DNA from 3 places in the Micromonospora sp. RB23 genome. Region 3 is predicted to be linked to each of the others. Evidence: riboswitches for the same ligand, from Rfam matches in the RefSeq annotation. Region 3 holds a riboswitch; each other region holds the start of a gene.
The links. A riboswitch is a leader RNA that binds a small molecule or an ion and turns the genes downstream of it on or off. The one in region 3 is predicted to bind S-adenosylmethionine.

Region 1 (3,266 bases), 2.7 Mb from region 3:
TTCCCGGTCGGCCGGCTTACGGTCCAGACCGCGCAGCGTCCCGTCACGCAGCAGGGCCAACCGGGTCGCGGCGAGCTGGTATCCGCGCATCGCCCGCGCCCCGGCGTCGCCCGCTACCCGTCGTGCCCAACTCCGGGCGGCGTGCCGACGGCCCAGGCTGCTCAGGGCGGCGACCTCGGGCGGGCTCAACCAGCCGGCGCGTACGTAGTCCGGCAGCGTCCGCTCGGTGAGCCGCCCCTCCCAGGCACGCAGCCACACGGCCAGCCCGACCACGCCGAAGAACACCGGCACCATCAGGCCCAGGAAGCCGTACAGCATGATCACGGCCTCGCCGGTGGCCTGGGTCAGCGTGGGCAGCAGGTTCCACGTGCCGTGCAGCATCATCGCCAGCAGCAGGCCGGCGATCGGGGCCAGCACCCGGACCCGCCGGTCGGCGGTACGGGAGGCCACGCCGAGTCCCACGCCGGTCATCGAGGTGAAGAGGGGATGGGCGAACCCGAAAAGGAGGATCCGCACGATGAAGATGGCGATCACCTGCTGGGTGCCGGTCGCGGGGCCGTACCGGTCGGCGCCGGCCGCGTAGCCGTATCCACCCAGGTAGAGGATGTTCTCCACCATGGCGAAGCCGACCGCGGAGAGCCCGCAGTAGACCAGGCCGTCGGTGATCCCGGACCACTCCCGACGCCGGAACACCAGCAGCAGGATCGGGCCGAGAGCCTTGGTCAGCTCCTCGATGAACGGCGCCACCAGCACACCGGTCAGCGCGTCCGGCAGCCCCCAGTCGGCGAACCGCCCGGCGGCGAACTCGTTCACGGTCAGCGAGGCGGCGGTGGAGACGAACGCCCCCCAGGCGAAGCAGAAGACCAGGTACTTCAGCGGTTCCGGCTCGTACCGGTCGAGCCAGAGGAAGCAGGCGACCAGCACCGGCACCGGCAGGATCGCGGCACCCACGCCGATGAGCAGCGCGTCGAGGCCAAGCGACTGGCCGAGGCGGACGACCATGAAGACCGCGCACGCGGCGATGAGCAGCACCACCCCGGCCAGCACCAGGAACCGCCGCCAGCCCAGGCGCCGCAACGGCATCCGGGGCGACGCGCCGGGCGGGACCGCGGGCGGATGCGGCGGCGACGGCAGGGGTGCACCGGGCGGGGTGTCGGCCATGCGGTCAGCGTAGCCATCCCCCGCCGGCTGGTCCGGCCGCATCCACAGCCGCTATGCTGCCGGCAGGTCACGAGCGCCAGCGTCAAGCCCCGGCTTGCTGGCCGGCAACCCTCGTCGAGTTCGCGGTGGGGTGCCCCGGGTGATGACCGGGCCCAGCCCGATCGGCGTGCTGGGCAAGCGCGGACCCCGTCCCGACAGCACACCCGGGGTCCCTGACCCCGGAGGTTCCGGCGTGTCCGTCACTCTCGTACCCTCGCTACCCAGCCTGCCCGCCGTCGCGTCCCCGCCGTCGGCGGCGCTCGACGTGCTCGGCGTACCCGGCGAGATCAACCTCGACTACGCGGCCACCGCGCCGTGCGCGCGGGCCGCGGCCGACGCGGTCAACGAACTGCTTCCCTGGTACGCCAGCGTGCACCGGGGCGCGGGAGCGCTGTCGCGGCGCTGCACGTTGGCCTACGAGCGGGCCCGGCAGACAATCGGCGACTTCTTCGGCGCCCGCGCGGACGACCACGTGGTCTTCACCCGGAACACCACGGACGCGCTCAACCTGCTGGCCCGGTCGTTGCCCGCCGGCACGACGGTGGTCACCTTCGCCGGTGAACACCACGCGAACCTGCTGCCCTGGCCGCGCGGCTCGGTACGCCTGCCGGTGCCCGCCAACCCGGCCGGGGCGGTACGCGATCTCGCCGCCGCGCTCACCGAACTGCGCCGCGACAGCAGTCCCGCGCTGCCGGTGCTGGTCGCGGTGACCGGGGCGAGCAACGTGACAGGTGAGCTGTGGCCGGTCGCCGAGCTGGCCCGGGTGGCCCACCGGCACGGCGCCCGGATCGTCCTCGACGCGGCGCAGCTCGCCCCGCACGCGCCGGTCGACAAGCACGCGCTCGACGTGGACTACCTGGCCGTGTCCGGCCACAAGCTGTACGCCCCGTTCGGCGCGGGTGTGCTCGTCGGCCGGGCGGACTGGCTGGACGCTGCCCCGCCGTACCTGGCCGGCGGCGGAGCCACCAGCCACGTCGGGCCGGCCACCCACGACGTGACCTGGGCGACCGGACCGGCCCGGCACGAGGGCGGCACGCCCAACCTGCTGGGCGCGGTGGCGCTGGCGGCGGTGTGCGCGGCGTTGACCGACGCCGACCGGCTCGCGCTCGCCGCCCGCGAGCAGGCGTTGCTGGCCCGGCTGCGCACCGGCCTCGCGACCCTGCCGCACGTCGTGGAGCTGCGGACCTTCGGCCCGGACGCCCCCCGGGTCGGCATCGTGTCGTTCGTGGTCGCCGGTCAGGACTCGGCCACGGTGGCCGCCCGGCTCGCCGCCGAGCACCGCATCGGCGTACGGGACGGGTTGTTCTGCGCCCACCCGCTGGCCCGACGGCTGCTCTGCGAGGCTGCCACGCGTACCGGCCGACGGGATCTCCCACCGACCGCGCTGCGTGCCAGCATCGGTCTGGGCAGCACCGCCGCCCAGGTGGACCGCCTGCTCGCGGCGCTCGCCGAGCTGGCCTGACACCCGCCCTAGCCGACGGGCGGCGCGGTGGGTGGCTTCGGCGCGTCGCCCGGCTCGGCCGGTTCACCCACCGGTCGCTCCTGGTCGCCGAACGAGGTGCGGATCCAGCGGTTCGCCTCCTCCTGCTCGATCCCGGAGGCCACCAGCAGGTCGCTGGCCGTGGTACGGATCTGGGCGATCACGACGCTGCCGGAGAAGCCGACGCCGGCCCCGTACGCCCGGCCGGCCTCGCTGACGGCCCGCAGTGACCGCTCCCGTGCCTTCTGCGGCTCCTCGCCCGCCGCGAACTCGTGTTTGAGCAGCCGGACCGACTCGGCGAGGTGACCGATCGCGTCCGGCATGGGGTCGGGTACCGGCTCGTCGTCCTCGATCAGCGTGACGGAACGGCGGATCAGGGTGCCGGAGTTGCGCATCGCCCGGTCGATCGGGTCGGCGGCCTCCGCGTAGTGGATGAGTTCGTCGCGGCGGTGCCAGCGGGCCGGCGACAGGGTGGCGGTCTCCTTGGCGCCCTCGATGGCCTCGCTCAGGGTCGCCAGCTCCTCCTTGTTGTCGCGCAGCCGCTCCAGCGCCCGCTGGATGGTGGCGCGGTCCCGGGAGCGCAGGC
Region 2 (3,266 bases), 2.7 Mb from region 3:
GGTCGCAAGAACTTCAAAAGTCTTCGGCGAAATGCCCTCCCGCACGGAGCATCTTGCGCCGTCCGGTTCCTGCCGTCAAGTCCTGCGCGGTGGGTTTTCCGCACTCACAGCGAAAATCCAGTCACCCGGTGGATTCAGCCGAGCAGACCGGCGTCGCGGGCGGCACGCAGGGACGGCTTGATCTGGTGGGTCGGGCCGACCTGGGCAGCCACTGCGTCGATCGTCTTCAGACCTTCGCCGGTGTTGAAGATGACCGTCTCCGCCGTCGGGTCGAGCCGGCCGGACTCGACCAGCTTGCGCAGCACCGCCGCGGTGACGCCGCCGGCCGTCTCGGCGAACACCCCGGTGGTGCGGGCCAGGTCGCGGATGCCGGCGCGGATCTCGTCGTCGTCGGCGTACTCCATCCAGCCGCCGGTGCGGCGCACCGCCTCGAGGGCGTAGAGGCCGGCGGCGGGGTCGCCGATGTTGAGCGACTTGGCGATGCCGGTGGGCTTGACCGGGGTGATCGTGTCGGTGTCGGCGTGCAGCGCCACGGCGATCGGGTTGCAGCCGGCCGACTGCGCCCCGAAGACCTTCCAGCCGCCCTCCGGCGCCTCGACCAGGCCGATCTCGACCAGTTCGGAGAACGCCTTGTCAATCTTGGTGAGCAGTTCGCCGCTGGCCATCGGGATGACCACCTGAGCGGGAATCCGCCAGCCGAGCTGTTCGGCCACCTCGTACCCGAGGGTCTTGGAGCCCTCCGCGTAGTACGGCCGGACGTTCACGTTGACGAACGCCGTGTCCTCGAACTCGTCGGTCTCCACCAGTTCACCGCAGAGCCGGTTGACGTCGTCGTACGAGCCGTCGATGGCGACCAGTTCGCCGCCGTACACGGCGGTGGTGATGATTTTGCCCTGCTCCAGGTCGCAGGGGATGAAGACGATCGAGGGCACGCCGGCGCGGGCGGCGTGCGCGGCCACGGAGTTGGCCAGGTTGCCGGTGGAGGCGCAGGCGAACCGGCTGAACCCGAGCGCCTTCGCAGCGGTCAGCGCCACGGAGACGACCCGGTCCTTGAACGAGTGGGTCGGGTTGGCGCTGTCGTCCTTGACCCAGAGCGGCGCGGTGATGCCCAGCTCGGCGGCGAGGTGCGGCGCCGCGACCAGCGGGGTCAGACCCGGGTCGAGGGTGACCCGGGTGGCCGGGTCCTGCCCGGCGGGCAGCAGCGCGGCGTACCGCCAGATGTTGTTCGGGCCGGCCTCGATCTGCTCGCGGGTGACCGTGGCGAGGGCCGCGGTGTCGTAGTCGACTTCCAGCGGGCCGAAACACTCGTAACAGGCGTGCTGGGCGGCGAGCGGGTAGCGGGCCGAACAGGCGCGGCAGACGAGAGCGCGGGCGGGGCTGGCGGAGGTGTCGATGCCGGAGGCGGCGAGCGTCGACGTCATGTCGAGAGTCCTCTCATCTTTCCCCGCATCGCACGGTGCGGCGGGGACGGAATTGGCACCTGCCCCGCCTGTCGCTCAGCGGTGAGCGCGCGGGGTGGTTGCCGGGGCGTCGTCGGGCCGTATCCCTCAGCCCCTCTGGATGAGGTATGCAGTTGTGCCACCGAGTCTAGGCAACGTTGCCCGGCGCCTCCACCGGGCATCCCAGCCAGTGGGTCAGCGGGCGGCCACCGCCACCGGGTCGACCACCGCGACCGGATCGGTGACGGCCGTCGCCCGGGGCGGCGCCGAGGGCCGGGGGCGGGTGCGCGCCGCGAGGTTCGCGGCGACCAGGGCGGCGATGGTGATCGCCGCGCCGACCAGCTCGACGCCCTCCGGCCGGTAGCCACGGGCGATCTGCACGACGAAGGTGGTCACCGGGACGAGGTTCATGAACAGGGCGGCGTTGGCCGCGCCCAGCCGCTGCACACCGGTGTTCCAGGCCAGCACCGCGACGACGGCGGCGACGAGCACGGCGTACGCCAGTTGTGGGGTGACCGCCACCAGGTCGGCGGCGGCCGGCGCGTGCTGCCACCCGACGGCGTCGGCGCCGATGCTGGCGGCCAGCATGGCGGCCGTGCCGGCGAGCGCGGTCAGGGTGGTGAACCGCAGCGGCGACCAGGCGCCGAACCGGGTCGCGCCGTGGGTGTAGACGGCCCAGCCGAGCACCGCTCCGATCATCATGAGGCCGCCGAGACCGAACTGGCCGAGCCCGGCCAGGCTCCCGCGCGTGATCACCAGGCCGACGCCGAGGAGCGCCACCAGGGAGAGGACCAGCAGGAGAGGCTTCGGCCGTACGCCGTCCCGGGCCCACCGGACCAGTTGGGTGATGATCGGGGTGGTCGCCACGAACAGGGAGATCTGCTGCGGGGCGGCGTGTTCGAGGGCCAGATTGGTGAGCAGGTTGAAACCGGCGAAGCCGACGACACCCAGCACCACCACCTCGACTCCGCGTCCGCCGAGGCGCAGCGCGGCCGAGCCCTCACGGATCAGCAGGATGCCGACCAGGATGACGGCGGCGAACAGATAGCGGGCGGTGGTCAGGTTGAGCGGGTCGACCCTCACCAGCGCGGTGGCGAGGATCGGAAACATCGCACCCCAGGCGAGCGCGGCGAGCAGCGGGTAGGCGGCGGCGCGGGATCGCATCGTCAGCTCCTTTGTTCGAGTATCTTCGAACCAACGACACCGACCCTAGGGTGTTGTTCGATCGTTGTCGAACAAGGGTTAGACTGGTCACATGGAGCCGCACGAACCCGACCTGACCGCCGTACCGGTCACCGCCGTGCTGGCCGCACTCGCCGACGACGTGCGGTTGCAGATCGTCCGGGCGCTCGCCGAGGGTGGCGAGGCGGCCTGCGGCAGCTTCGACTTCGGCGTCTCGAAGGCGACCCGCAGCCACCACCTCAAGGTGCTGCGTGAGGCCGGCCTGACCCGCACCCGGGCCGCGGGCACCAGCCGCCTGGTCCGACTACGCCGCGATGAGGTGGACGCGCGCTACCCGGGCCTGCTGGACGCGGTCCTCACGCCCCGCCCGCCGGCCTGACTGCGCGCCTGAGTCGGCGTGAGGGCGGCCGGGGAGCGACCCCTCCCCCTCGCATCCTTTGGAGCTGAATCGTCCACGGCATCACCCGATGGAACGACGCCCCGAACGCACGCGTCGCCGGAGCCGACACGCCGAGGCTCCGGCGACGCGCGTTACGGGTGCGGTCAGGCGTTCACCGGGCTGGGCTCGGCCATCGACGGCGCCGACGCCTCGGCGCGACGCTTGAACAGCAGCGCGTCGAGCGCCCACGGGCCCGAGCCGAGTGT
Region 3 (3,266 bases):
CGAGGGCCGGGCGTCGGCCTTGCCGGCCAGCCCCACCAGCTCCAACTGCGCCCGCGCGACCTGGACCGCCTCGTCCTGTCCGAGCTTGCGCAGTCGGCGTAGCGCCAGCGTGACGTTGCGCAGCACGCTCATGTGCGGGAAGAGGTTGAACTGCTGGAACACCATGCCGACCCGCTGGCGTAGCGCGTCCGGGTCGTCCCGCAGCACGCTGCGTCCGTCCAGCAGCACGTCGCCACGGTCGGGCTCGATGAGTCGGTTGAGCGTACGCAGCAGAGTGGACTTGCCCGAACCGGAGGGTCCGATCACACAGGCCGTCGCGCCGCGGGGCACGGTCAGGTCGACGCCGCGCAGCACGCGGTTCGCTCCGAAGGCCAGGTGGATGTCCTGTGCCCGCAGGCTGACCGAGGTGGTCGTGGCGGCGGTCATCGCCGGTCTCCTTCCGTGGTCGCGGTCAAGGCGGGCTCGTCGTCCTCGTCCGGCGCGACGGTGGTCCGGCCGTCGCGCAGCCGCCGGTCGATCCAGTTGACGAGGTGTGTCAGCGGGACGGTCAACGCCAGGTAGAACAGGCCAGCCAGCAGCAGCGCGGACTCGTTTCCGGTGGTGGCCGCGTAGTCCTGCCCGATGCGGAACAGCTCCCGCTGGCTGGCCACCAGGCCGAGGAAGTAGACCAGGCTGGAGTCCTTGATCAGCGCGATGAGCTGGTTGACCCAGGCGGGCAGCACCCGCCGGATGCCCTGCGGGATGATCACCAGCCGCATCGCGTCGGCCCAGGAGAAGCCGAGGGCCCGCGCGCCCTCCAACTGGGCTGCCTCCACGGACTGGATGCCGGCGCGGAAGATCTCCCCGATGTACGCGGCGGCGATCAGCGACAGCGCGAGGATGCCCAGCGGGTACGGGTCCGGCCCCCACACCCGCATGCCCAGCGGCGCCAGTCCGACGCCGATCAGCAGGATCGTCGCCGCGGCCGGCAGTCCCCGGAACACGTCGGTGTAGACGCGCGCCGGCCACCGCAGCCACCGACTACGGGAGATGCCGGCCACGGCCAGCAGCAGACCCAGCACCGTGCCGAGCAGGGCGGCGGAAACCGCCAGGATCAGCGTGTTGGGCAGCCCGACGGTCAGCATCTCGGGCAGCGCCTCGCGCATCGCGTCGACGTCGAAGAACGTCTCCCACAGGGTGCTCAACGGATCCATCGTTCGCCTCTCCTACCGCCCCGTCCGCTCGTCAACTCGGATCGCTCAGGACGACGTCGACGCGGACGCCGACGGCAGCGTGGACCCGGACGCCGCCGGTGCCGCCGCCTTGCCGCTGCCCGGGGTGAAGTCGGCCGGGATCGGGCGGCCCGGGTAGTACTGGGCCTGCAACCGGCTCCACGTGCCGTCGGCGATCACCTCGTCGAGGCCCTTGTTCAGCGCCTCGCGCAGCTTGTCGCTGCCCTTGGCGACGGCGTACGCGGTCGGTGCCGGGCTGAGCTGCTTGGCCGCCACGGTGATCTTGCCGTTGCTGTCGGCGGCGGACTTCTCGCCGATCTCCGCCGGGGCGATCCACGCGTCGGCCGTGCCCGCCTTGAGCTGGTTGATCGCGCCGTTGTAGTCCGGTACGCGGACCGGGCCGAGCTGCTTGCCGGTGGCGTAGTCGTCCTGGACGGTGCCCTGTACCACCACGACACGCTTGCCGGCGAGCTGGTCGAAACCGGTGATGGGGGAGCCGGCCGGCACGTCCAGCCCGAAGTAGCCGAAGTCGTACCCGTTGCCGAAGTCGACGGTCTTCTTGCGCGCCTCGGTGATGGTGATCGAGGAGCTGCCGACGTCGAACTTGTGGTTGTTGACCTGGGACAGCAGCGCGGAGAAGTCGGTGCCGACGAACTCCACCCGCAGACCGAGCTTGCCGGCCACGGCGGTCAGCAGGTCGTTGTCGAAGCCGGTGAACTTACCGTCCTTGAGGTACACGTTCGGCGGTGCGTCGGTCAGGGTGCCGGCCCGCAACACGCCGGCCTGCGCCAGGCCGTACGGGTTGCCGCCGCCGCCCGCCGACCCGCCGCCGTCCCCGCCACCGCAAGCGCTCAACGCGCCAAGAGCAACGGCGGCAGCCGCAAATACCTTGAATGCAGAAAAAATTCGCACAGCCAGCTCCAAAAGGGATGCGTCGACCTCGTCGATCATGAAGTTGGCGCCGCGACACGCCGGCCGGGCGGGCAGCAACTTCATGATCGACGCGAGAGGTCGCGTGGTGGGTGGGTGCCCTCAGGGGGCGGGTGGGACGGGGTGGGGAGGGTCAGCGCTTCAGGCGGCGGTACACGCCGCGCTGCGCATTCGCATCAGGTCCACGTGGCGACGCCGGGTCAGGGCCGGGGTACGCCGGCTGGCCGGTGGCGTCGGGCTGAGGATGTGCATGCGGTCTCCCGGGTCTTGTTGCTGACCTGGGTGCCAGGCCACGCTTGCACCGACGTCCCGCCGGTGCCTGGTCTTCACCCGGGGCACCCCACCGCGGAGGAGGGTTGCCGGCCAGCGAGCCGGGGCTTCGCGCTGGCGCTCATGACCTGCGCCGAGGCTAGCAGCAGCGACCGGTCCCTCGTCCAGCCGATATGACCACGCTCACCGACGGTGACCGGCGCTCGGCGAGCGGGTCAACCGGCGTGCACGTGGGGTCGGCGCGTCCGGTCCGGCTCCTGGCGGCGCAGGATCTCCCGGGTCACCGAGGCGATCTCGCCCTGCCCGAACGCCAGGTAGCGCAGCACGTTGCGGGCCGGGCCGCCCTCGGTCCACTCGAAGTAGATGTGGGGGCGTCGCGCACTACGGTCGCGGATCTCCAGTAAGAGCGCGGCCAGCGCGTTGGGCACCGAGGAGCTGGCCAGGCTGAGCACCGGGAAGCGGTCGTGCGCCACGCTGCCGCGTACCGGCAACTCCGTCTCGAAGTCCGACGGGTCGGTGACCCGGACTTCCACGAAGATCACGTCGCTGTCGTCGGGGAAGTCATTGTCCGCCATGGTCTGGGCCAGCTTGTCGCGGTACTCCGTCAGGTCGCGGCGCTCCGGCTCGTGCGCAATCAGGCGGATCCGGCGTCCGGCGCGCTCGTCGATCAACGCGGTCGCGACCTCGTCGAGGTCGACGCGGTCGACCCGCAGCTCGAACGCCCGCAGCAGCCGCGACAGCGCCGACACCAGGATCATCGCGCCGATGAAGCAGGCCGCGATCTTCACACCGTCGGGCCGCTCCGCCACGTTCGCCACGGTGGTGTAGACGAACACCACCGCGATGGCCCCGAAC

Region 1: linked by a shared signal. The riboswitch ahead of ACTFTM_RS29715 (aminotransferase class V-fold PLP-dependent enzyme) and the one ahead of ACTFTM_RS10880 (ABC transporter substrate-binding protein) in region 3 are both predicted to bind S-adenosylmethionine.
Region 2: linked by a shared signal. The riboswitch ahead of thrC (threonine synthase) and the one ahead of ACTFTM_RS10880 (ABC transporter substrate-binding protein) in region 3 are both predicted to bind S-adenosylmethionine.

What each region holds. Positions count from the first base shown of each region.
Region 1 is NZ_CM132111.1:6,500,652-6,503,917, forward strand. Features, by position in the region: gene ACTFTM_RS29710 (PrsW family intramembrane metalloprotease) at 1-1,203, opposite strand, end outside; SAM riboswitch class IV at 1,227-1,347, shown strand; gene ACTFTM_RS29715 (aminotransferase class V-fold PLP-dependent enzyme) at 1,427-2,662, shown strand; gene ACTFTM_RS29720 (FUSC family protein) at 2,671-3,266, opposite strand, start outside.
Region 2 is NZ_CM132111.1:6,523,007-6,526,272, forward strand. Features, by position in the region: gene thrC (threonine synthase) at 135-1,421, opposite strand; SAM riboswitch class I at 1,432-1,567, opposite strand; gene ACTFTM_RS29805 (EamA family transporter) at 1,635-2,603, opposite strand; gene ACTFTM_RS29810 (ArsR/SmtB family transcription factor) at 2,695-3,000, shown strand; gene ACTFTM_RS29815 (DoxX family protein) at 3,165-3,266, opposite strand, start outside.
Region 3 is NZ_CM132111.1:2,368,292-2,371,557, forward strand. Features, by position in the region: gene ACTFTM_RS10870 (amino acid ABC transporter ATP-binding protein) at 1-426, opposite strand, end outside; gene ACTFTM_RS10875 (amino acid ABC transporter permease) at 423-1,193, opposite strand; gene ACTFTM_RS10880 (ABC transporter substrate-binding protein) at 1,239-2,066, opposite strand; SAM riboswitch class IV at 2,429-2,540, opposite strand; gene ACTFTM_RS10885 (amino acid transporter) at 2,627-3,266, opposite strand, start outside.